One region of the Vibrio mangrovi genome, then DNA from elsewhere that is predicted to be linked to it. Evidence: predicted binding sites of a transcription regulator. Region 1 holds the regulator's gene; each other region holds the start of a gene.
What was found. The regulator PurR, encoded in region 1, represses purine synthesis genes. The targets are predictions, from matches to a motif close to TNANGNAAACGTTTNCNTNA.
Positions count from the first base shown of each region.

Region 2: purE (5-(carboxyamino)imidazole ribonucleotide mutase) is a predicted target of PurR. The motif match lies at 3,454-3,473, and genes of this name have one in related genera.
Region 3: glyA (serine hydroxymethyltransferase) is a predicted target of PurR. The motif match lies at 1,836-1,855, and genes of this name have one in related genera.
Region 4: glpX (class II fructose-bisphosphatase) is a predicted target of PurR. The motif match lies at 1,105-1,124, and genes of this name have one in related genera.

Region 1 is NZ_AP024883.1:1,492,174-1,498,449, forward strand. It holds gene glgA (glycogen synthase GlgA) at 1-1,263, shown strand, start outside; gene OCU74_RS06775 (TfoX/Sxy family DNA transformation protein) at 1,398-1,988, opposite strand; cyclic di-GMP riboswitch class I at 2,115-2,201, opposite strand; gene purR (HTH-type transcriptional repressor PurR) at 2,354-3,364, opposite strand; gene elyC (envelope biogenesis factor ElyC) at 3,657-4,487, opposite strand; gene cmoM (tRNA uridine 5-oxyacetic acid(34) methyltransferase CmoM) at 4,575-5,354, shown strand; gene mukF (chromosome partition protein MukF) at 5,370-6,276, shown strand, end outside.
Region 2 is NZ_AP024883.1:137,693-143,968, forward strand. It holds gene dprA (DNA-processing protein DprA) at 1-577, shown strand, start outside; gene OCU74_RS00615 (DUF494 family protein) at 583-1,056, shown strand; gene OCU74_RS00620 (DNA topoisomerase family protein) at 1,067-1,675, shown strand; gene OCU74_RS00625 (5-(carboxyamino)imidazole ribonucleotide synthase) at 1,742-2,872, opposite strand; gene purE (5-(carboxyamino)imidazole ribonucleotide mutase) at 2,877-3,362, opposite strand; gene OCU74_RS00635 (L-threonylcarbamoyladenylate synthase) at 3,578-4,135, shown strand; gene hemF (oxygen-dependent coproporphyrinogen oxidase) at 4,141-5,055, shown strand; gene aroE (shikimate dehydrogenase) at 5,121-5,966, shown strand; gene OCU74_RS00650 (DUF1488 family protein) at 5,963-6,229, shown strand.
Region 3 is NZ_AP024883.1:2,514,828-2,521,103, forward strand. It holds gene OCU74_RS11215 (hypothetical protein) at 85-417, shown strand; gene glyA (serine hydroxymethyltransferase) at 531-1,781, opposite strand; gene OCU74_RS11225 (YitT family protein) at 2,103-2,705, shown strand; tRNA gene OCU74_RS11230 (tRNA-Tyr) at 2,893-2,977, shown strand; tRNA gene OCU74_RS11235 (tRNA-Tyr) at 3,036-3,120, shown strand; gene gmhB (D-glycero-beta-D-manno-heptose 1,7-bisphosphate 7-phosphatase) at 3,336-3,890, opposite strand; gene metN (methionine ABC transporter ATP-binding protein MetN) at 4,210-5,244, shown strand; gene OCU74_RS11250 (methionine ABC transporter permease) at 5,234-5,911, shown strand; gene OCU74_RS11255 (MetQ/NlpA family lipoprotein) at 5,974-6,276, shown strand, end outside.
Region 4 is NZ_AP024883.1:3,336,774-3,343,049, forward strand. It holds gene metF (methylenetetrahydrofolate reductase) at 1-523, shown strand, start outside; gene zapB (cell division protein ZapB) at 617-859, opposite strand; gene glpX (class II fructose-bisphosphatase) at 1,180-2,187, shown strand; gene pfkA (6-phosphofructokinase) at 2,286-3,248, opposite strand; gene OCU74_RS14900 (M28 family metallopeptidase) at 3,786-5,330, shown strand; gene fieF (CDF family cation-efflux transporter FieF) at 5,533-6,276, opposite strand, start outside.

The sequences.
Region 1 (6,276 bases):
CACTGGCCTCATACACCTTATCAGGTACGTAAGTCCGAACTGGATGGTATCGAAGTTTACCTGATTGATTGTGACAAATATTTTGACCGTCCGGAATTATATTCCGAGCATAACCGGGCTTATGCCGATAATGGAGAACGGTTCGGATTTTTTTCTGCTGCGGTGCTGGATGTCTTACCGAAACTGGGAATTCAGCCGGATATCATTCATGCCAATGACTGGCATACGGGATTTGTCCCTTTTCTGTTGAAAACCCGTTATGCCAATGATGCGTATTTCCAGCGTATGAAAAGTGTATTAACTATCCACAATGCGTTATTTAAAGGAATTTTCTCTTATGATGAATTGGAAATTATTCCTGAATTGCATTTAAGTGGTATGGAATCGCTGCAATATGGTCATGGATACGTGAGTATGCTGAGGGCAGGTATCGCCTATGCAGATAAAATTAATGCCGTTAGTCCGCATTATGCTTCTGAGCTGCTGACACCACTTGGTGCGCATGGACTGGTTGATGATTTTGTCCGCCGGGCCAAAGATTTGTTCGGAATTATTAACGGTTGTGATTATTCTGAATGGAATCCCCGGACTGACAGTTATATTCCCCGCAATTATACCGATGAAGCGGAGTCTCTAAAGGAAGGTAAGGCAACCTGTAAACACCAGTTACAGGATGAGCTGTTGCTTCCGGCCAGAGATGTCCCTATGTTTGGTATGGTATGTCGTCTGACGCATCAGAAAGGCTTTCACTATCTGCTTCCGATTTTAGAACGCTTCCTGCTCAATGATGTACAACTGGTGATTGTTGGTACCGGAGAGCCGGAGATCGCAAATCGTTTGCATCAGATTGCTGTTGCATCATCACAAAAATTTGCTTTTGTTGATGCTTACAGTAACCGTTTCGCCCATTTGGTTGAAGCCGGCGCTGATTTTTTCCTGATGCCTTCAGAATTTGAAGCATGTGGATTGAACCAGATTTATAGTATGGCATATGGTACATTGCCGATTGTCCGGGAAGTCGGTGGTCTGAAAGACACGGTTTTTGACTGTGATCGTTTTCCGGAGAAAGCGACAGGATTCGGCTTTTCAGAACCCAGTGCTGAGGCTTTACTGATCTGTATGCAACGTGCACTATTGTTTTGTCTTCAACATCCGGAGCAAATGCTGGCGGTACAGCAGCGGGCAATGCAGCAGGATTTCCGATGGGAAGACTCTGCTCAGCAATACCTAAGGATGTATGCTGCGGCATTAATGGGATTCTGAGTTGGTTTTCTTGTTCAGGATTGAATGCAGATAAAAATAAAGCACCGGAAACGGTGCTTTATTTTTAGGTTCGGCTATGGGGTTGTTTCTGTATACTTTTTGTTTCGGTATACGATAGCCAGTTTTACTTTGATTTAAATCTGTCCGGCTAACTCATCACGTCTTGCCTGAGGAATAACAGACCAGTGTTTACCTTCAATCGCGCCTTCCAGTGCCCATAGAAGCTCCAGAGGTGGTTGAGTTGAAGGATGAGAGCTCTGAATTGCTTTATATGCCCCAAGAGCCCCTCTCTGGTGAAGCTCTTCAACAGAATTGATTCCTGCTTTACGTAGCATACGCTCTGTTGCCAAACGAAGGTTAGGAAGATCTTTCAACCGTTGAGGCTTGGTCTCTACGTGAGAAGTTTTCTCATTTTTTGCATTCAGGTAAGCTTCTTTAGCAATACTGAGAATGGTGTTCAGGTCGTCCCAGTAGTCAGAAGGAAGTGCGAAATACTTGGTAACTACAGGAAAGCCACGTTTTGTGTACACATAAGGTTCGAAACCTCTTGCCTTAAATGTCTCAAGTGAGTAACTGTCTGCCCGTATATGTAGTTTGTCTTGTACGACAAGTGCGAACATAATGTCGTCAACAAAAATACCAAACCCGCCAAACATTGAGCGAGATTTGACACGTCCCAGCTGTTCGAAAAGCCGCATTGAATCTTTAAGAATTGGTTTGTCCATGCTTTACGTCTCGGTGTATTTAAACGAATACGCCACCAGAATCAGGTCCGAGAATTTAGCAAAATAATGCAGAAAGTATGTTAATAAGACGTCAAATCATTGACGAATATGAAATGCATTTTTGCCATCGGTAACCCCGCTACCTACCACTTATCGTGGTTTAGGCCGGAGGCTTTGCGTCCCACCTTTTCAGATGGTTTGCCCTGTGCGTGACACTTTTCCATTAAGGAGTTATCAAAAAATGTGGAATAGACATCATGACTACCTATTACACAATATGTGATTCTAGTCCAATTAATGGAGGTTATCAATAGAAAGAAAGTGGTTGGAGGAATGACTTTCCTCCAATGGGTGTAAATTATTTGTTAAATTTTATTTAAATCTTTAACTGTGTCACGTTCTACAATTTCAGGATGCATTTCAAACGTGCGGCGATCATGTTCTTTATTTTTGATGCGTTCCAATAGAATTTCAAAAGCATTTTTGCCAACCCTGCGTTTGGGTTGGTGAATAGTCGTCAATGGGGGAGAAAAGTATTCGGAGATTTCGATGTTGTCATAACCAATCACGGAAATATCCTCAGGAACTTTGATGCCTCTTTGCTGCAACCGGCTCATGAGCCCTAAGGCCATGGTGTCATTGAAACAGAATACGGCAGTTGGCTGTTCATCCATTGCAATGATCTTGTCGGCAGCCAGTACTGCCGTGTCACATTCAAAATTTCCTTCCAGTATCCAGTCTTCATTTGGTGTCAGATTAGCTTCTGCCATGGCTCTGCGAAAGCCCTGAATACGTTCCTGACAGGCTGCTTTGGATAGATGCCCACTCAGGCAGGCAATATGCCGGTGGCCTTTATCGAGGAGATAACGGGTTGCAAGGTATCCACCTTCTTCGGAGTTATCGATGATTTTATCTGCCTGTGAACTTTCTGGTCCCCAGTCCATGATGACTTTAGGAATATCATCATAGGCTTCCAGCATCTCCAGAAGTTCAGCGGTCAGGTCTGAACACATTACCAGCATACCATCGACACGCTTTTCGGCCAGCATCCGGATATAATCACGCTGCTTCTCGTATAATCCACCGGTATTACAGAGGATTAGAGTATAACCCTGACGATAGCAGTAACTTTCAACACCATCGATGACTTCAGAGAAAAAGGGGTTGGTTGACTGGGTCACGAGCATCCCGATTGTACGGGTTGAATTACATTTCAGGCTTCGGGCCACAGCACTGGGAGCGTAGTTCAGAGTTTTGACAGCTTCCATGACTTTTTCTTGAGTCGTTTCCGCCACAAATCTGGTTTTGTTAATAACATGTGAAACAGTTGTTGTTGAAACTCCCGCCAAGCGGGCAACGTCCTTTATCGTAGCCATAGGTATTGTCCTGTCGCCTATGCTGAAGGTCCAGCAATCCGGAGCAAATTACAATTGAAAGTTTGATTATGAAGATTTTATATCCTGCTCAGCCAATAATTTTCGTGAAAGTCGTATTCTGAGTTATTGGATATAAGAACAAAAACCGCCGGTTATAGCGGTTTTTGTCTGGTATTTATTGCGCTTTAGCGGCGAATTTTAGACTGCTGCTTGGGTAATAGCAATCGAAATGAGGAAATATGTCGTCTCATTCAGGATTAGAACACACAAATTCAGGCTCATGTGATGTCTGCTACATCTCACTCTGTGATGGCTCAGATACGGTGGCTTCCTGGCTGGCGACCCAGTTCTTCAGATAATGCCAGAATTGTCCCAGAGTTTCGTACCAGTACTTTTCCGTTTGTTCCAGATAAATGGCTTTGGGGGCATACTTTATCCAGGGTTGAGCTATATTTCTATAAGACAAAAAATTGGTCGGAGCCGGAATCGGATTCAGTCCTGCAGATCGAAACTCAAGCAGTGCACGATTCATATGACTTGCGGAGGTGACCAGCACTAATTTTCTCGGTCCGACAAAGCTTGCTGCCTGCTGGGCTTCTTCCCAGGTATCTTTGGCAGTTTCCAGTAGTACGATGTCCGATTTGGCCACACCGAGAGATAGAGCTACTTTCGCCAGCATTCGTGCGTGACTGAACCGGGTTCCGCCGGCATATCCGGAAAGAATAAGTCTGGAGCCAGGATACATTCGCATGATCCGTATTCCTTCGGTCAGGCGCATGAGTGCGGAACGGCTGAGCTGTGAGGTCGGAGGAAGCTGGTCATCGACCACATGACTACTGCCGAGAACCATAATGTAGTCAATGCTGCCTTCAACAGGCAGAAAAGCGGAGTACTGACGCTCCAGTGGGGCCAGCAGACGATCAGATACCGGCTGAAAGGAAGCCAGAAATAACATGGTGTAGGAGAAAAGAACAATCAGGCAGCCCGTTTTCCTTTTGGTTGAAAACATGATCATCATCAGGCCGATAAAACCGATGATTAGCAAGGCAGGAAGGGGCATCATGAATGCAGATATGATTTTTTTAAGCTCAAACATATAAGAAATAGTCCGAAAAAACAGCAATTGAGATTAAAAACAAATAATCCTCTTTATTCCTGCCATTCCTATGACAGAATAGCAGCACGATTAGTTATCATAACTCAAGCTACAGTGACTGAAGATCGCAATTTCGACGATATTGCCCACAAATTTGCAAAAAATATATATGGTTCTGACAAAGGTATGATCCGTCAGACAATTGTATGGGAAGATATCCAGAATATCTTAATGACATTTTCTCCGGAACAGTTCCCGTTATCGGTTCTGGATGCCGGTGGAGGACTGGCTCAGCTATCGCAGAGACTGGCTGCGATGGGACATCAGGTGACATTATGTGATCTTTCTTCTGAAATGTTGCAGTTGGCGCAGGCTGATATTGAAAAAAATGGTTTGCTTGCGCAGTATCGCTTTGTCCATGCTGCAGTGCAGGATATGCAACAACATATCACCGATCCAGTCGACTTTTTGATGTTTCATGCCGTGATGGAGTGGCTGGCCGAACCGAGAGTTGCGTTGGAAAAGTTACTTTCTCAGGTCCGGACGGGTGGTGTTGCATCAATCATGTTTTACAATCATCACGGATTAGTTCTGAAAAATGTCATATGCGGGAATATTCCCCATGTGTTGGATGGCATGCCATACCGTAAACGATTTAAGTTACAACCTCAAAAAGGCCTGAATCCGGAAGATGTCTATCAATGGATAGAAGCGTGTGGGTTCAGAATTGAGGGAAAAAGCGGTATTCGCTCATTCAGTGATTATATTGGTAATCGCCAGAATATGGGTGAATACAGCGAAGAAGATGTACTGGCGCTTGAAAGGCAGTTGTGCCGGCAAGAGCCTTATTTATCTCTGGGCCGCTATATTCATGTATGGGCCAGAAAAAAGTAAACAATGATGGAAACAATGATAGACGAATTGGCGCAACAAGCCGAGGTACAACCAATCGATGAATTGGTTGGGTGGGTCAGGCAGCATGACTTGTCTCTCAACCTGAATACCGAACGGCTCGCATTTTTGATTGCGGTTGCGGTGTTAAGCCGGGATCGGTTTGATGATGAACTTGGTGAAGGGGAATTGCATGATGCTTTTACGATCGTCACCCGTTTATTTGATGATACCGGAGAAGCTTCTGCTTTCCGGGCGAATAATGCGATCAATGATCTGGTTCAACAGCGGCTCATCCGTCGTTTTACCAGTGAAGTAACCGATGGTGCCAGTATTTACAGACTTTCACCGCTGGCTATTGGCATCACTGATTATTATTTACGCCACCGGGAGTTTTCCAAACTGAAACTGTCGATCCAGCTTTCGATTGTTGCCGATGAAATGGCGAAGGCGAAAGAAGCGGCGGAAAAAGGTGGTACGGCGGCACATTGGCAGAAGAATGTGTATGGCGTTCTGAAATACTCCGTGGGAGAAATTTTTGATCAGATCGATCTGAACCAGCGGGTGATGGACGAGCAGCAGCAAGAAATTAAAGAACAGATTGCCCAGTTATTGAACAAAGACTGGCGTGATGCGATCCAGAATTGCGAGTCTTTACTGTCAGAAACATCATCAACGCTAAAAGAGTTGCAGGATACACTTCAGGCTGCCGGTGATGAAATGCAGACTCAGATTCTTGATATTCAGGAATGCGTCTATGGTGAGTCTGAACTAGAGTTTATCGAAGAAACATTGTTTCAGTTGCAGATCAAACTGGACCGGATTATCAGTTGGGGACAGCAGGCTATTGATTTATGGATTGGCTATGATCGCCATGTCCATAAGTTTATCCGGACAGCAATTGATATGGACCAGAACAGAGCAT
Region 2 (6,276 bases), 1.4 Mb from region 1:
TCGTCACCGGGGTTTGGCTGAACGGATTCTTGAGCATAAAAAAGGTGCTCTGGTGTCAGAATTTTGTCCCTCAACACCTCCGAAATCAATGAATTTTCCACGTCGTAACCGTATTATCAGTGGGTTATCTCTGGGGGTTCTGGTTATTGAAGCTGCAGAAAAAAGCGGCTCACTGATTACAGCAAGGTATGCAGCAGAGCAAAACCGGGATGTTTTTGTGATCCCGGGGTCAATTCATCAGGTTGGTTACCGGGGGAGTAACGCTTTAATTCGTGATGGGGCTTGCTTAGTTCAGAATATTGATCAGATACTCTCCGAAGTTGGTACGTTATCTGCTTGGGTTAAGCATGAAGAGAAAATTCAGCAAAATGAACTTTTTCCGTCACTAATTGACGACGAAGAATTGCCATTTGCTGAAGTGTTAGCTAACGTAGGGGTAAAGGCTACACCAGTTGATATTCTTGCAACGCGCACCCATATACCTGTTCATGAAGTGATGAGACAGCTCCTAGAGCTGGAATTATCCGGGCACGTGGTTGCAGTTGCTGGTGGCTATATTCGTAAGGGGAGGGGCTAGCTATGATGATGGATATTCTTATGTATCTGTTCGAAACTTACATCCATAGCGATGCTGAGTTACAGGTTGATCAGGATGAGTTAGAGGATGAGCTCCTGCGTGCAGGTTTTCATCAGAAAGAGATCTTCAAAGCCCTCAACTGGTTGGAAGAGTTGGCATCGCTACAACAAAGTGATGTGCACTCTCCGTTGTCAGTCAGTGCTGCAACAGCAATGCGAGTCTATACCGAACAGGAAACGGCCCGACTTGATGTTGAATGTCGCGGATTCCTTTTGTTCCTTGAACAAATCAAAGTATTGACGCCCGAGACCCGGGAAATGGTGGTTGACAGGGTGATGGGACTGGAAACCAATGAATTCGAACTGGATGATTTGAAATGGATTATCCTGATGGTTCTGTTCAATGTTCCCGGTAATGAGAATGCATACACTTTGATGGAAGAGTGGCTGTATACGAAAGAGCAAGGCATTCTGCACTGATAGAAATTGAATGAACCGTCATATTGATCAGCAATTATTTTCTGCGCATGAGCATGCTTTGAGTGAAGCGGAATCGTGCCCCCAATGTGGTTGTGAATTGCAGTTGCGTCACGGTAAGCATGGGCCATTTTGGGGGTGTTCAGCCTATCCTGAGTGTGACTATATTCGTCCGCTTCATCAACATGACGGTCATATTGTAAAAGCTCTGGGCGTTCCCTGTCCCGAGTGTGGTCATGAACTGGTGCTACGACAAGGCCGTTACGGCATGTTTATCGGTTGTAGTCACTTTCCTCAATGTCACCATATTGAATCTTCCGAGCCACCTAAAACCGAACAGCCGCATGAAGTAAACTGCCCTGAATGCGGGACTGGCACACTGGTGGAAAGAAAATCCCGTTTTGGTAAAGCATTCTGGGCTTGCAATCAGTATCCGAAGTGTAAGTTTGCTGTGAATTATCCGCCGGTAGCGGGGAAGTGCACTGAATGTGGTTTTCCTTTGTTACTTAAAAAAAAATTAGCTGAGAAAAAAGTAGCTGATAAAGCATCCGCATCTGGTACAGCTCTGGTTTGTGCTGCGCGCCGGTGCGGGCATGTACAGGATGTACCAGAGTCATCATGATGTTTTAAATGAAGTCTTTTCGGATGAGAATTTTGCTCTCATCCGAAAATATTTTGGCGGGCGGTATTACTTGTGCTGTCCGGCAAACTGATGAACCGCCGGGAAAGCATCCTGAGGCAGAATCTCGGCCAGTGAACAGATAATCCGTTCCAATTCGGCATAGTAATCTGCACTGACATTGATATGTCCCATTTTCCTGCCGGGACGTTTTTCTTTGCCGTACCAATGAATATGACATCCTTCTGTTGCCAGAATTTCTGATGGCAAAGTGTCTTCCCCCAGAATATTCACCATACATGTCGGACGGATGAGTCTGGTACTTCCCAGATGTAAGCCACAAACTGCGCGTAAATGGTTCTCAAACTGACATGTATCGGCTCCCTGTTGTGTCCAGTGCCCTGAGTTGTGAACCCGTGGAGCAATTTCGTTCACAAGTAGCTGTCCCTGAACATCAAAAAACTCCAGAGCCAGAACGCCGACATAATTGAGTGTGTTCGCCACCGCTTCAAACATAGCTTTAGCCTGCTGCTGTAGCGGTTGATCATCAATGGATGTGGAAAGGCTGAGAACACCATCGGTGTGAATATTTTCTGCCAGCGGATAAACAACAACCTCACCGTCTTTGCCTCTGGCTCCGACCAGAGAAACTTCCCGGTCAAAAGGAACGAATTCCTCGGCGACAATCGCCTGATTTTCTGTTGCTTCAATGCATTGTTGCATTTCCGGCCAGATTTCATCGGCATCCGTCGTTGATTTCAGGCGCCATTGACCTTTTCCGTCATATCCACCCAACGCACTCTTGAGAACCATTGGGATGCCTACATGGCGGATCGCACTGTCAAAATCTTCTCTGGTTCTGATGACGAAATATTTGGCATTTCTGACACCGGCTTTATCGAGCAGCGATTTTTCCAGACGACGATCTCCACCTGTTTTGATTGCCTGAGCTCCGGGGAGTAACTTACCACTTTGTTCACATTGATGAAGAATGTCGTGCGGAATATGTTCAAATTCTGCGGTAATCACATCTGCCTGCTGAATTGCATTCTCCAGTCCATGTCCCTGAACTTCCTGTGTCAGAGGATGAACGATCTGCCCGCTGACTACGTCGAAGGCACTGATGCGAATATTCAATGGCGCTCCGGCAAGAGACATCATCCGTGCAAGCTGACCGGCACCTAAGACAAGTACATGCATGCTGTTATTCCTCGGCTGGATCTGGGTTGGCAAGGACAGTATCAGTTTGAGACTGACGGAATGCTTCGACTTTCTGCATTACATTTTCGTCATGAACCCCAATAATCTGAGCCGCCAGAATGCCGGCATTGGCTGCCCCAGCTTCCCCTATCGCCAATGTACCGACAGCAATACCTTTAGGCATCTGTACAATTGATAGCAGAGAATCCATACCTTTTAATGCTCTGGACTGAACCGGAACTCCCAGAACAGGAAGACTAGTGAAGGCTGCCGTCATTCCCGGTAGGTGAGCAGCACCGCCAGCTCCGGCGATAATAACTTTGAGACCACGTTCTTTGGCCTGGCTCGCATAGTCGGCAAGCAGTTGAGGAGTACGATGTGCCGAAACCACTTTGGTTTCGTATTCCACACCAAATTGCTCCAGCATCTCAGCTGCAAGCTTCATGGTTGGCCAATCAGATTTGGACCCCATTATAATCCCGACTTTCATCTCAGACTCCTTCAGGTTTGTTGCAATGATCAAATATGTTCATGCCATGGATGAATGATAATTTTGCGCGCATTATACGAAGAAATTAACCGAAGGAAAACGTTTGCGTCGGGAGGATTCGCCGATAACATGTTTTCATACAAAATTGATTTAGTTTTCTGACATGATCATTTGTACACTAGCGGAAGAATAATCCGGGAATGACGAGAAGTATTGTGAATAATTTTGAGCAGGTGCTTGATGCATTGCATCGGGGAGATGTTATTGCGTATCCGACTGAGGGAGTTTTTGGCGTTGGATGCGATCCTGATTGTGCTGATGCGATTCAAAAGTTGCTGGAAATAAAACATCGTCCGGTTGAAAAGGGGTTGATTCTCATTGCATCCCGCTATGAACAATTACAGCCATATATAGACGAACGCCAGCTTTCGGCGCAACAACTGGCTCATGTTCAGGAAAGCTGGCCGGGACCTGTGACTTGGGTCATGCCTGCGAGTGAACGGGTTTCTGCCTGGTTGAGTGGTTTATTTGATACGATTGCTGTTCGGGTTACCGATCATCCTTTGGTGCAGCAACTGTGTGATGCTTATGGTAAACCCATTACATCGACCAGTGCGAATTTAAGTGGTCATCCGCCTTGCATAACAACAGAAGATGTACGACAGCAGTTAGGACATTGTCTGAATGCGATTTTAGAAGGGGAAACAGGTGGCCGGAATAAGCCGAGTGAGATTCGGGATGCACGAACGCTGAAGATATTAAGACAAGGGTAATCATCATGAGCAGTATTGATAAACAGACCGTCAAAAATTTTTTATTGCAACTGCAGGATTCAATTTGTCGACAGCTTGAAGCAGTTGATGGCCAGAGTGTATTCGAAGAAGATGCATGGCACCGCGAACCAGGAGAGCGTCTCGGTGGTGGCGGACGTAGCCGGGTGATGAAAGGTGGTCATGTGTTTGAACAGGGCGGAGTTAACTTCTCTCATGTGACAGGGAATAAAATGCCAGCTTCTGCAACGGCACACCGGCCGGAATTATCGGGCCGCAAATTTGAAGCCATGGGTGTTTCTTTAGTGATGCATCCCAATAACCCTTATGTGCCGACTTCACACATGAATGTTCGCTTCTTTATCGCAGAAAAGGATGGAGAGGAACCTATCTGGTGGTTTGGTGGCGGGTTTGATTTAACCCCGTTTTATCCGTTTGATGAAGATTGCCGTCATTGGCATGAAGTGGCGAAAGGCATCTGTCAGCCATTCGGGCCGGAAGTTTATTCGCAACATAAAGATTGGTGTGACCGATACTTTTTCTTGCCGCACCGGGAGGAAACCCGAGGTATCGGTGGACTCTTTTTTGATGACCTGAATCAGTGGGATTTTGATACTTGCTTTGCTTATATTCGAGCGGTCGGGGAAGGTTATACCCGAGCTTATCTGCCGATTGTCGAACGCCGGAAAGATTGCGAATTCGCTGAGCGTGAACGTCAGTTCCAGTTATATCGGCGTGGCAGATATGTTGAATTTAATCTGGTCTTTGACCGGGGAACACTATTTGGTTTGCAATCGGGTGGACGGACCGAGTCTATTCTCATGTCTATGCCGCCATTAGCCCGTTGGGAATACGGTTATCAGCCGGAACCAGGAAGTGCTGAAGCTCGTCTGGCTGAGTATTTGACGCCAAGAGAGTGGTGACAGCTCCAGACTGTAGTGATAGGGTCGGAAGACTCTTTTTATTTTTTATTGGTAAAGGCAGAAGTATGGCTCATTTGAACGATCGGTATGCAGTATTCGGCAATCCAATCAGTCACAGTAAATCTCCATTTATACAGACATTGTTCGCTCGTCAGACGAACCAGGAAATGACTTATACGGCTGAGCTGGCACCGGTTAATGGTTTCAAATCAACAGTTGATGCTTTCTTTTCTCAGGGAGGAAAGGGATGCAATGTGACGGTACCGTTCAAAGAAGAAGCCTATGCCTTTGCTGACCAACTTACAGAACGGGCCAAAATTGCCGGAGCGGTCAATACGCTGAAGAAACTGGATGATGGTGGAATACTCGGAGATAATACTGATGGCGCTGGTCTCGTACAGGATCTATTGCAGCATCAGGTTCCTCTGGCTGGAGCAAAAATCTTGCTGATCGGGGCTGGTGGTGCAGCAAAAGGTGTCATTCACCCTTTATTGGCTCAGTCACCTGATTCTATTGTGATTACCAATCGGACATTTGCAAAAGCGGAAGCTCTTGCTGCATTGTTTCAGGAATCTCAGGTCCAGGCTCCGGTTTCTGCTCTGCCTATGGCGGAAATTCATTCTAAGTTTGATGTGGTGATTAATTCGACTTCAGCAAGTTTATCCGGAGAGCTACCAGATATTACCGGTGATATCTTTTCGGAAAAAAGTGTGGCTTATGACATGATGTATGGCAAAGGCCTGACAGTTTTCAGTCAATGGGCTGTAGAACATGGTTGTGCGCATGCATACGATGGATTGGGAATGCTGGTTGGGCAGGCTGCGGAGAGTTTCATGCTATGGCGGGGAATTCGCCCCGGAACCCGGCAGATATTAAGTGAGTTGAGACGTAATCTGGAAGGCAGTTTATGAATCAGTCGATTCTTTTTCCGGATGATCAATCCTGGGACGAAGCAAGCCAGCAAGTACATTTTCCTGCACAATGTCAGGGGGCTTTAGTTGAATGCATTGTGGCGGTTTCTGAACTGGAACAGATTTCCGGTCAGAAGATTGCCGGCAGAGAAGATGCTTTAAGCATCTTTTCGCAATACCGCTTCGATTTTGAAGAGTTGGCCGAGCGGTTGATTGAAAATGAAGAAGACAACGCGCTCGGACAGATTGAAGTGGTGCTCTGATATACCCAGATGACCTCAAGACAAAGTTTCAGCGAGATTCACCGGAC
Region 3 (6,276 bases), 1.0 Mb from region 1:
TGTTTCACTATGTTGAATCTGTGATCGATGTTCTATAGTCTAAACAGAAACCCCGATCTCACTGCCGATGTAAGGATATATATGATGAAAACTGCCACTTTCTGGGGCATTGTCGGACTCGCGATCACTCTCGCCGGTTGTGCTTCAAATACCAAAGAAGATAACTACCGTGAAGCGTCTTTTGAACTGTGTAATACTGACGTGAAAGTATACTCGCTGGATAATGCCGGACGGGTCCGTATTGTTTGTGCGGATGGCTCTAAGTTCGCACTCAAATCAGAAGATACGCTTGAAGTCATGCGTGGTATCAACATTGATTACTGCGATGGTGAAGGCTTAGGTAAATTCACTGAAAGTGAAAATTACTACCTGTTCAAATGTAAATCAGGCACAACCCTGAGCATCTCGAAAGAGTAATCTTTTCCAATACACATTGAACGATTTCTGAATCTCTTTGAGCTCAAAATAATAAACCCGCTTCCGATGAAGCGGGTTTACTTTATGATTCAGCAATGCTCGTCGAGGAGCTCTTAAGCATATACAGGCAAACGCTTACAGATAGCCAGTACTTTTTGTTTAGTTGCCTCAGTCACGCTTGGATCATTAATGTTGTCTAGAACATCACACATCCAGTTTGCCAACTCTTTCGCATCATCTACAGTGAAACCACGACGAGTGATCGCAGGCGTACCCACACGAATACCTGAAGTAACAAACGGGCTGCGGGGATCATTCGGAACAGAGTTTTTGTTCACCGTAATATTTGCAGCGCCCAGAGCAGCATCCGCTTCTTTTCCGGTGATATTTTTATCGATCAGATCAACCAGGAACAGGTGGTTTTCCGTACCATTGGAAACGATTTTATAGCCACGCTCCTGAAACTGAGCAACCATTGCTTTAGCATTCTGAACGACACGTTCCTGATAAGCTTTAAACTCAGGTTCCATCGCTTCTTTGAAAGCAACTGCCTTCGCTGCGATAACATGCATCAGAGGACCGCCCTGTCCACCAGGGAATACTGCTGAGTCCAGCTTTTTATACATCTCTTCACCGGCATTCGACAGAATCAGACCACCACGAGGCCCAGCCAGTGTTTTGTGAGTTGTTGTTGTGACCACATGAGCATGTGGAACCGGAGTCGGATAAACACCCGCCGCAATCAGACCGGCAACATGAGCCATATCGACAAACAGATAAGCACCAACCTTATCTGCGATTTCACGCATGCGAGCCCAGTCAACAATCTGAGAATAAGCAGAGAAACCACCGATAATCATTTTCGGCTTATGTTCAACCGCCAGAGCTTCCATTTCGTCATAGTTGATCTGACCACTTTCATCAATTCCGTAAGGAATGACGTTGTAGTGTTTACCGGAAAAGTTTACCGGAGAACCGTGTGTCAGGTGTCCGCCATGTGCCAGGCTCATTCCTAAAACAGTATCACCAGGATTCAGCAATGCCATATATACAGCACTGTTGGCCTGAGAACCTGAGTGAGGCTGGACGTTTGCATATTCACAGTTAAACAGTTTGCATGCACGTTCAATCGCTAATGATTCGGCTTTATCAACATATTCGCAGCCACCGTAATAGCGCTTGCCAGGATAGCCTTCCGCATATTTGTTTGTCAGCTGAGAACCCTGGGCTTCCATTACACGTGGACTGGTGTAGTTTTCTGAAGCAATAAGTTCAATGTGCTCTTCCTGACGAAGAGTTTCTTCTTGAATGGCTGCGAAAAGATCCGCATCATAATCAGCGATATTCATATCACGCTTAAGCATCTGTATCTCCTGACTCAGATTGACTGGAAAGTTTAATAAAACTACATTCTGACTCAACGCAAACGTTTTCGTCACTTAATTTGGCGCGTATTCTACCTAAATTGATCTATGTCATAAAGCCCAAATGTACAAATTTTCATGCAGTTTTTTCATGATACTCAAAAGTCCCGGTAACATGGCGGCGCCGGGTGTCAACTTTTAGGTTTACATTCTGTAAAGTACCAATGACATAGGTTTACCTGAATTTCCCGTTTCTAGCTACCGAAAAAGTCACCTTTTCTTTACTATCCTTCACAAATTGTCTCAATACGCTCATAACCGATGGAAAAACACACTTTTCAGGAAGACATCATCGCAATCATCACCGGCAGCTTTCTGGTTGCTCAGGGCATCATGTTTCTACAAGCTGCACACCTAATCACCGGAGGAACAGCCGGACTGGCATTGTTACTCAACCAGTTAACGCCCTTTTCCTTCGGAGTTCTCTATTTCCTGTGCAATGCGCCATTTTACTTGCTTGCCTGGAAACGCTTCGGCCGCCAGTTTGCGCTGAACAGCCTGATTTCCGGCCTGCTTGTTGCCCTTTTTGCCGATCAGTTCTCATTTTTAATCCTGTTTACACATGCCAACGGTATTTACTGTGCAGTCACAGGCGGATTACTCATGGGTGTGGGAATGCTGATTCTTTTCCGTCATCGTTCCAGTCTGGGAGGATTCAACGTTTTCTGTCTGTTTGTTCAGGATAAATTCGGAATTTCTGTCGGCAAAACTCAACTGTGTATTGATGCATCCGTTGTATGTGCTTCTCTGTTTTATCTGTCTCCGTATACGATTGCCGTTTCAGTGCTCAGTGCTTTGGTTCTCAATGTGGTATTAGCCATGAATCACAAGCCATCCCGATATACAGTGACTTATGGTTCATAATATAGAGCAGTCGGCATTTCTCTGACATAACCTTTTGTTGTACAAGAAATAGCATATTTGTCCAAAAAGACATCATTCAAACATAAATCGTCAGAAAAGGCTTTACAGGCTGAATGAGTTTGCTATGATGCGCTCCGCACCGAAGAGATGTTTCGGGAATGTTTCTTCAATCATTAGAGTGCACCCTGGAGGGGTTCCCGAGTGGCCAAAGGGAGCAGACTGTAAATCTGCCGGCTCCGCCTTCGATGGTTCGAATCCGTCCCCCTCCACCATATTTAAAGATGTTTGAATGTTTCCGGTAAAGGTATCGTTCAGGCAAAACAAAATCCCGGAGGGGTTCCCGAGTGGCCAAAGGGAGCAGACTGTAAATCTGCCGGCTCCGCCTTCGATGGTTCGAATCCGTCCCCCTCCACCATATAGAAAAGCCAGCATCTTGCTGGCTTTTTCTTTATCTGTACCGCAATAATTCTGTGACACACCGTCATCATCAATCCAATAGGATAATCCGGCATATAATTTGTCATGGGATCATACCAATTCTACAAATGAGCCGATCATCTTAATGGAATTGGTATTACCCGGCTTTCAAATGACGGGAACTTAAAACCGTTGAGAATTCTTTCCCCCGGATCAACGCGCCACCAGATATGCAGGAACCTCTTTAATACTATCAAGCACAACATCAGCAAGAGATTCACCGGCTTCAGTCACTGGCTTCCCGGTACGGACCAGAATCGATGTGCCGACACCGGCAGCCTGAGCCGCCATCAGATCGGCTGGTTTATCACCAACCATCACTGAATTTGCCATATCGATTTTAAGAAAATCACGGGCTGAGATAAACATACCGGGACGTGGCTTACGGCAGTCACAATCCTGCTTATATTTACCGACGCCGTGCTCCGGATGATGAGGGCAGTAATAGATACCATCAAATTCGACACCATGGTCAATGAAGTTCCAGTCCATCCACTGAGTCAGACTCAAAAACCGGTCTTCGGTGAACATTCCCCGGGCAATCCCCGCCTGATTGGTCACCAACACCAGAAGATAGCCCATCTCCTTTAACCGTTTTGTCGCTTCAAATACCCCATCGATGAAGTGAAAATCATGCTCATCATGAACATAACCACTATCAATATTGATCACTCCATCGCGATCCAGAAACACTGCTGGTTTAGCCAAAGCTTTGCCCCATCCGACTGATTAATGCTGGCTATTATACTCAAACTCACTGTCGGAGATACACCCAAATGACCTCCGGACACAGTTTCAGCTTTTTTCTTGTTCTTTTCCGGGTAAATTCCGTCAATATTGCTTTTTAGACGTCTAGACGTCGAAATTGATTGACTTCATTATCATGAAGCCATAGCATCCACTACAAAATTGCAGGTGTTGTTCCGGTTGAATGAAATTTAACCTTTCTGATACACCACACCTCAGGGCACTATTGGTCATTTGAGGTGGAATTTACAGGCTAAGTACGTCCTACTCAGGTTATCTAATGATTGAAATAAATCGCGTAAACAAAGTGTTCGGCCAAGGCGATAAACAGATTCACGCCTTGAAGGACATCAACCTCCATATCCGGCAAGGGACTATATTTGGTGTTATCGGCTCTTCCGGTGCAGGAAAAAGTACGCTGATACGCTGTGTCAATATGCTGGAGTCGCCAACCAGTGGCGAAGTCATTGTCGATGGTGTCGATCTAACCAAGTTGAATGCATCCCAGCTGTGTCAGGCAAGACGGAATATTGGTATGATTTTTCAGCACTTTAATCTGCTGTCATCCCGTACTGTATTTGACAATATTGCTTTACCTCTCGAACTTGCCGGTCAGACTCAGGAACATATCAGACAAAAAGTCGATGAGTTACTGACACTTGTCGGTCTTGCTGATAAGAAGCAAGCCTATCCGTCAAATCTCAGTGGCGGACAGAAACAACGGGTTGCGATTGCCCGGGCACTGGCCAGTGATCCCAAAGTCCTGCTGTGTGATGAAGCAACCAGTGCTCTGGATCCGGCAACGACTCAATCCATTCTGCAACTGCTCAAACAGATTAACCGTCAGTTGAACATCACTATTCTGCTGATTACCCACGAAATGGATGTGGTAAAAAGTATCTGTCATGAAGTTGCAATCATCGGTGACGGAGAACTGGTTGAGAAAGGCAGTATCAGCGATATTTTTGCCCATCCGAAAACAGATTTGGCACACCAGTTTATCCGTTCGACACTGGATTTATCCATTCCAGAGGATTACGAAAACCGTCTCCACCCGGAGCGGGTTTCCGGTAGTTATCCACTCGTCCGGCTTGAGTTTACCGGTGCAACGGTTGATGCACCGCTGGTTTCACACATCTCACGGGATTTTAATATTGACGTCAATATTCTCAGCTCCGATCTGGATTATGCCGGTGGGGTTAAATTTGGCATGCTCGTCGCCGAACTTCTCGGAGAAGATGCAGATGATCAGGCGGCGATCGAATATCTCCGCTCACATCATGTAAAAGTGGAGGTCCTTGGTTATGTCAATTAACCTCATCACAGACTGGCTGAGTCAAAACAGTCATCTGATTCTGAATGCAACCTGGCAAACAGTCTATATGGTTGCCGTTTCCGGCCTGGTAGGTTTTCTTATTGGTATTCCGTTGGGTGTCATCCTTCATACCACCAAATCAGGCGGATTGATGGAAAACCGCCGCTTTAACCGCATTCTAGGTGCAGTTGTTAACGTCGGCCGTTCAGTTCCGTTTCTGGTCCTGATGGTAGCGATTATCCCACTGACCAAACTACTGATCGGCACCTTCATCGGTACAACAGCGGCAATCGTCCCCCTGACTATAGGTGCGATTCCGTTTGTTGCCCGCTTAATTGAAGGTGCTCTGCTGGAAGTCCCGTCCGGATTGGTTGAAGCTGCACAGGCAATGGGCGCCAAACCGATACAAATCATTACGAAAGTTCTGCTGCCGGAAGCGATGCCAACTATACTCAACTCGGTCACCATCACTCTGGTTACTTTGGTGAGTTACTCGGCAATGGCAGGAACTGTCGGAGGTGGCGGCTTGGGTGACGTGGCAATTCGCTATGGTTTCTATCGCTATGACATTATCGTCATGGCCGTTACGGTCGTTATGCTCATTGTTCTGGTTCAGATTATTCAGTCGATTGGCGATACAATTGTACGCCGGGTCGATCACAGATAAACAATAAAATACATCAATAATTCATTGATAAAAATTCAGAGTTTTAAATCAAGGAGAAGCACATGAAATTTAGTCTAAAGGGTCTGTTGACTATTGCTACGGCCGCTTCAGCGCTCGTACTGGCAGGATGCGGTGAAAAAACTGCCGATAACCATAAAATCAAAGTCGGTGTGATGGCCGGTGCAGAAGCACAAGTGGCAGAAGTTGCCCAGAAAGTAGCAAAAGACAAATATAACCTTGATGTCGAACTGGTAACATTTACTGATTACGTCACACCAAATGCTGCGCTTGATGATGGCTCTATTGATGTCAACGCATTCCAGCACAAGCCATATCTGGATCAGCAGATTGCAGATCGCGGTTAC
Region 4 (6,276 bases), 1.8 Mb from region 1:
AGGCGGCGGTAAACCGGATATGTATGCTTCTGATCTGGTGACTTTGCTGAAGTCTCGCCATGATTTTGATATCTCAGTCGCAGCGTTTCCAGAAGTACATCCTGAAGCCAAAAGTGCTCAGGCGGACTTACTCAACCTGAAGCGCAAAGTTGATGCCGGTGCAAACCGGGCAATTACTCAATTCTTCTTCGATGTCGAGTGTTATCTGCGATTCAGAGATCGTTGTGTCAGCGCAGGGATCGATGTCGAAATCGTACCGGGAATTCTGCCGGTTTCCAACTTCAGACAGGCAGCCCGTTTTGCCGCTCAGAACAATGTCAAGGTTCCGGGCTGGATGAGTAAACAATTCGACGGGTTAGATGATGACCCAACCACACGTCAGCTTGTCGGTGCCAGTCAGGCAATCGATATGGTCCGGATACTCTGCCGGGAAGGGGTAAAAGATTTTCACTTCTATACCCTGAACCGGGCAGAAATGACCTATGCTTTGTGTCATACACTGGGTATCAGACCACAAAATTAAGCTTTACTTCAGGCTCTCTCCGACAAAAAAATGCCGACATCATGTCGGCATTTTTATGGAATACTCTTTTAACTTCGTAACAAATACGACGCCTTATTCTACATCTTCCATCTTTCCAAGCAGGTTACGGATACGTTCCTGCCATGCAGCCTGTTCTTGTTGGATATCCTGTACACGCTGTTCCAGTTCGTCCCGACTGCTTTTCAACTGATTCGCTTCGTCGATCAACTTTTGTTTCTCTTCTTTCAGTTCTTCGACTTCCATCTGAAGCAGAGTGATTGTATCAACGGCAGTCTGAATTTTGGCTTCTAGTTTCTCTAACACTTCAAAAGACATGCTTAAATATCCTTTACGATTCGGCGTTTGCAATTATGATTTTACGATATACCCATTCTACTCAGGCATGACCGGAGAAACACGCGCTATATTGAATATTTTCACCATTCGATTAAAAAAGCGGCGTGAATTGACATGATTCTTACTTTCGCAACTACCCCGGCTTTCTGAATTATCATTTACCGGAAGAAATAGTCATGAAGATCTAATGACGCTTTGATCGAGTGCAATAATCCCCGATGAATTCTGGCAAACGTTTTCGTCGGAATATGCTAAAATTCGACGCAAATTTCTCAGTTTTCCGTCAAGATGGAGTTCACATGAAACGTGATTTAGCAATGGCCTTTTCCCGGGTTACTGAAGGGGCGGCCTTAGCAGGATATAAATGGCTTGGACGCGGTGATAAAAATGCTGCGGATGGAGCAGCAGTCGAAGTCATGCGCAGTCTGTTAAATAAAACAGAGATCAACGGAGAGATTGTGATTGGTGAAGGGGAAATCGATGATGCCCCGATGCTTTATATTGGCGAAAAAGTGGGTCAGGGTGGTGACGAAGTCGATATCGCCGTGGATCCGATAGAAGGCACCCGCATGACTGCAATGGGTCAGTCCAATGCACTATCGGTGCTGGCTGCCGGAGAAAAAGGCAGCTTTTTAAAAGCACCGGATATGTACATGGAAAAACTGGTCGTCGGTCCGGGCGCAAAAGGATGTATCAACCTGAATCAGCCACTTAAGGAAAATCTGGAACATATTGCTCAGGCATTAGGGAAAACACTGGACAATCTGGTGGTCATTACGCTGGCAAAACCTCGTCATGAACAGACAATTGCCGACATGCAGCAATGGGGCGTTCGTGTATTTGCTGTCCCCGACGGTGATGTGGCAGCCTCAATTTTAACCTGTATGCCGAATAGTGAAGTCGATGTCATGTATTGCATCGGTGGCGCTCCGGAAGGGGTTGTCTCTGCCGCCGTTATCCGGGCTCTGGATGGTGACATGCATGGCCGTTTACTGCCTCGCCATGAAGTCAAAGGCGATACTGAAGAAAACCGGCAGATCGGCCATCAGGAAATTCAACGCTGTCAGGAAATGGGTGTCGAAGCCGGAAAAGTGCTGAGAATGGAAGATATGGTCCGTAGTGATAATGTTATCTTTTCAGCAACCGGTATCACGAAAGGTGACCTGCTTGATGGAGTAAGCCGTCAGGGTGATATAGCAGTAACGGAAACCCTTCTGATCCGGGGAAAATGCCGGACGATCCGTCGGATTCAGTCAACTCACTATCTGAACAGAAAAGATCCGGAAGAACGGACAGTTATTCTCTGAACAGAAGTCGCCTGACAAGACTTCATTAAGTTCACTTAATGTCTGTTACAAAAAAAGACCGCCAGAAGCGGTCTTTTTAATACGTGTAGCAAAAAAACTTAAAACAACTCTTCAGCAACTTTGTACAGATCGTTACGTACCGGCCGTTTCATGTTCTCAATTGCATCAACAATGTCATGGTGAACCAGATCTTCCTTCTGAATACCGACACAACGACCGCCGTAGCCATCCAGAAGCAGATGGACTGCATAGTTGCCCATCCGTGAAGCCAGAACCCGGTCAAATGCTGTCGGACGACCGCCACGCTGAATATGACCCAGAACCGTTGCCCGGGTTTCACGCCCGGTAGCTTCTTCAATTTTCTTCGCCAGAACATTGGCATCCATCATCAGTTCTGTCAGTGCAATAATGGCGTGTTTTTTCCCTTTCGAAATGCCGTCTTGCAAATTGGCAATCAGTTCGTCCATGTTCATCCCCGTTTCAGGAGTAATGATATACTCACATCCACCGGCAATCGCTGACATCAGGGTTAAATCACCACAATGACGTCCCATGATCTCCACAATAGAGATCCGTTGGTGAGACGAAGATGTATCACGCAGACGGTCAATGGCATCAATGACAGTATTCAGAGCAGTCAGATAACCAATCGTATAGTCGGTTCCGGCAATATCATTATCGATTGTTCCCGGCAGACCGATACATGGATATCCCATCTCAGTCAGCTTCTTCGCCCCCATGTAGGAACCGTCACCACCAATAACAACCAAGGCTTCGATACCATGTTTTTTGAGGTTTTCAATCGCTTTTTCACGAATATGAACCTCTTTAAATTCAGGGAAACGTGCAGAACCCAGGAATGTTCCACCCCGGTTGATCACATCAGAGACACTGGAACGGTCTAACTGAACAATCCGGTCTTCATAAAGCCCCAGATAGCCATCATAGATACCGAAAACTTCCAAACCAGATCCTAATGCAGTGCGCACTACGCCACGAATCGCAGCGTTCATCCCTGGAGCATCACCGCCACTTGTTAATATCCCGATCTTTTTAATCATGCTCACCCTCTAAAATATTGGGAACGTCATTCTAATAAATATAGGTTGTATCTGATTGTTCATGTCAACAAACAGATATTCTCAGTGCATGATGTCACTTTTTTTACAAAGTTACCCGATCTTTTTTTGCACCGAAGATTAAGTGTTCTCATTGTGGATGAGTATTGCAATTTTGTCATTATTCTTTGTTGATTCATATCAGGGTATAGTTTTTTTTTTATGCAAATCAATAAAAGCTGAACCATGGATTGTTACAAAAATTGTCTGAAAAAATGTAGTTCTCTGCCTATTCAAACGATTCGATTTATCAAAGCCCTTCACCTAGCGACAACTTACAAAAAAACAAACAATATAGATAGTTATTAACATTATTATGCTAACTGTTGTTTACATTATGATTATGAATTAATTTGCATCTATTCATCCCTAAATATGTTCTGTTTTGCTAGTTTAACGCTTCTGACTTTTAAGCCTTATTTACAATTCAGAACAAGTTTATTACTCAGAACAAGAACCTATGATAGGGAGATCATGACAATGAAATATACCAAAACCAGTCTGGCAGTGATGCTGACACTGGTAAGTACATCGCTCTTTGCTGCAGAGAACGTTACAGCAGAAAATGCCCCTTCAGACAACAGTAAAGTCTGGATATCCATTGGTGCAGACGCCAAAAGTACGCTACTGGAATCCGTAACTCAACCGATTCAGACACAATCAGTCGTCGACAATCCTCTGGTTTGGGTTGGTCAGGTTGACAAACAGGATCTGGCTGAACTGTCATATAACATGCATCAGGAACATAACCGCTGCGGAGGCTACATTGTCCACCCATCGGAACAGAGCGCAATCGCAGCCAGCCGGATGCCGTTAACCAGTAGCATATTTGCCGGTGTGGGAATCAATCAGCAACAAATAGTGAAACCACTGCTACCACTGATCAGCGCCGATCAGATTACCGGAACGATCACCAGCTTATCGGACTTCACCAACCGCTTCTATACAACACTCACCGGTACACAGGCATCTAACTGGGTTGCCAGTGAATGGCGGGATCTGGCATCGGCATGGAGCAACGCCTCCGTTCAGCAGTTCAGCCACTCAGGTTATCAGCAGAAGTCCGTTATTCTGACAATCCGGGGAACAGAAAAACCGGACGAAATTGTCGTAATTGGTGGTCATCTGGATTCAACCATTGGTTCCAGAACCAATGCTCAGAGTATTGCACCTGGGGCAGATGACGATGCATCCGGCGTTGCCAGCGTCACCGAAATTATCCGGGTTCTGGCAGAAAATAACTTTAAACCCAAACGTACGGTTGCATTCATGGCCTATGCAGCAGAAGAAGTGGGTTTACGAGGATCTCAGGATATCGCCAACCAGTATAAGGATGACGGAAAAAACGTTCTTTCTGCACTGCAACTGGATATGACAAACTATCCCGGTTCTTCTGAAGATATTGTTTTCATGACCGATTATACCGACAGCAACCTGAACTCATTTCTGGCGACTCTGCTAGATGAATATCTGCCGGAGCTGAAATACGGTTTCGATCAGTGTGGTTACGGCTGTTCGGATCATGCATCATGGCATGGCGCAGGCTACCCAGCATCGATGCCTTTTGAATCAAGATTCGATGATTACAACCCAAACATTCACACACCACGGGATACACTTTCCAATTCTGACCGCGAAGGAAAACATGCCCAGAAATTTGCCAGACTGGGGCTAGCTTATGTGGTGGAAATGGCAAACTCAGAAGTGAAAGATCAGCAGGATCCGGTCCTGAAAGTCGGCACACCATTAACAGGATTGAGTGGTCAGGCATCTGATCAAAACTGGTATACATTCGAATTACCGGAAGCCAGCTCTTTTACGATCTCCATGTCAGGCGGACAAGGTGATGCAGACCTGTATGTGAAATACGGAACCAAAGCAAGTACCAGTTCTTATGACTGCCGCCCTTACAAAGCTGGCAATAACGAGTCATGTTCCTTTAATAATGCTTCAGCCGGAACTTACTCAATCATGTTGCGGGGTTACTCAGCCTATTCGGGTGTAAGACTGGAAGCAAGCTACTAGCACAATCTTCTCATATTAATTCAAGAGATTACGTGTTCGGATAGATATATTTGAATAGATACACTTTGAATGGATATGTTTTGAATATTATATAGTAACCTGTGAGACAAGGGCCCGAAAGCCCTTGTCTGAACTCAAACATAGCGGATAATCTTCATCCCTTCGGGTTATCCGTTTTTCAGTCTCTGCTCCCCACAGACGGCTATAACCAATCTGCCAGTTTCTGTTCTTCTTCAGATTCCAGAGCAACAGAGTAAGGATCCTGATGAACCAGCACATCAGAACCGGGAAAGTGTTCAAGTAACAAAGCTTCGACCTGATCGGAGATTTCATGTGCACGGATCAACGGAAGATTATCATCCAGTTCCAGATGAAGTTGAATAAAACGAACCGGGCCAGACATACGGGTACGCAAACCGTGAATCCCTAAAACCCCCTCAACAGACAGGCTGATTTGACGGATGTGAATGATTTCTTCATCCGGCAATTTGCGATCCAACAAGGTCTGAATGGCTTCATGGATGATCTGAAATGCGCTGTATAAAATATAAATCCCAATACCAATGGCAAAAACGGCGTCAGCCTGAGTGATCCCTTTCCAGCTCATGGCCAGCGCAATCATAATCGCGATATTCATCCATAAATCTGATTGATAATGTAATGAATCGGCGGCAATTGCCTGACTACCGGTTTTACGAATCACATATTTCTGGTACCGAACCAGAATAAAAGTCAGAACAATGGCAAATGCACTGACATAGATCCCAAGCTCCGGAGCCTGTAATGGCTGAGGGCGAAAGAAGCGGTCAATCCCGTTCAGGATCAGAAAGCAGGCCGAACCGGAAATAAACATGGCCTGTGCCAATGCTGCCAGAGACTCTGCTTTCCCGTGACCAAAAGCATGCTCGCGATCAGCCGGTTGAAGCGCATAGCGGACAACCCAAAG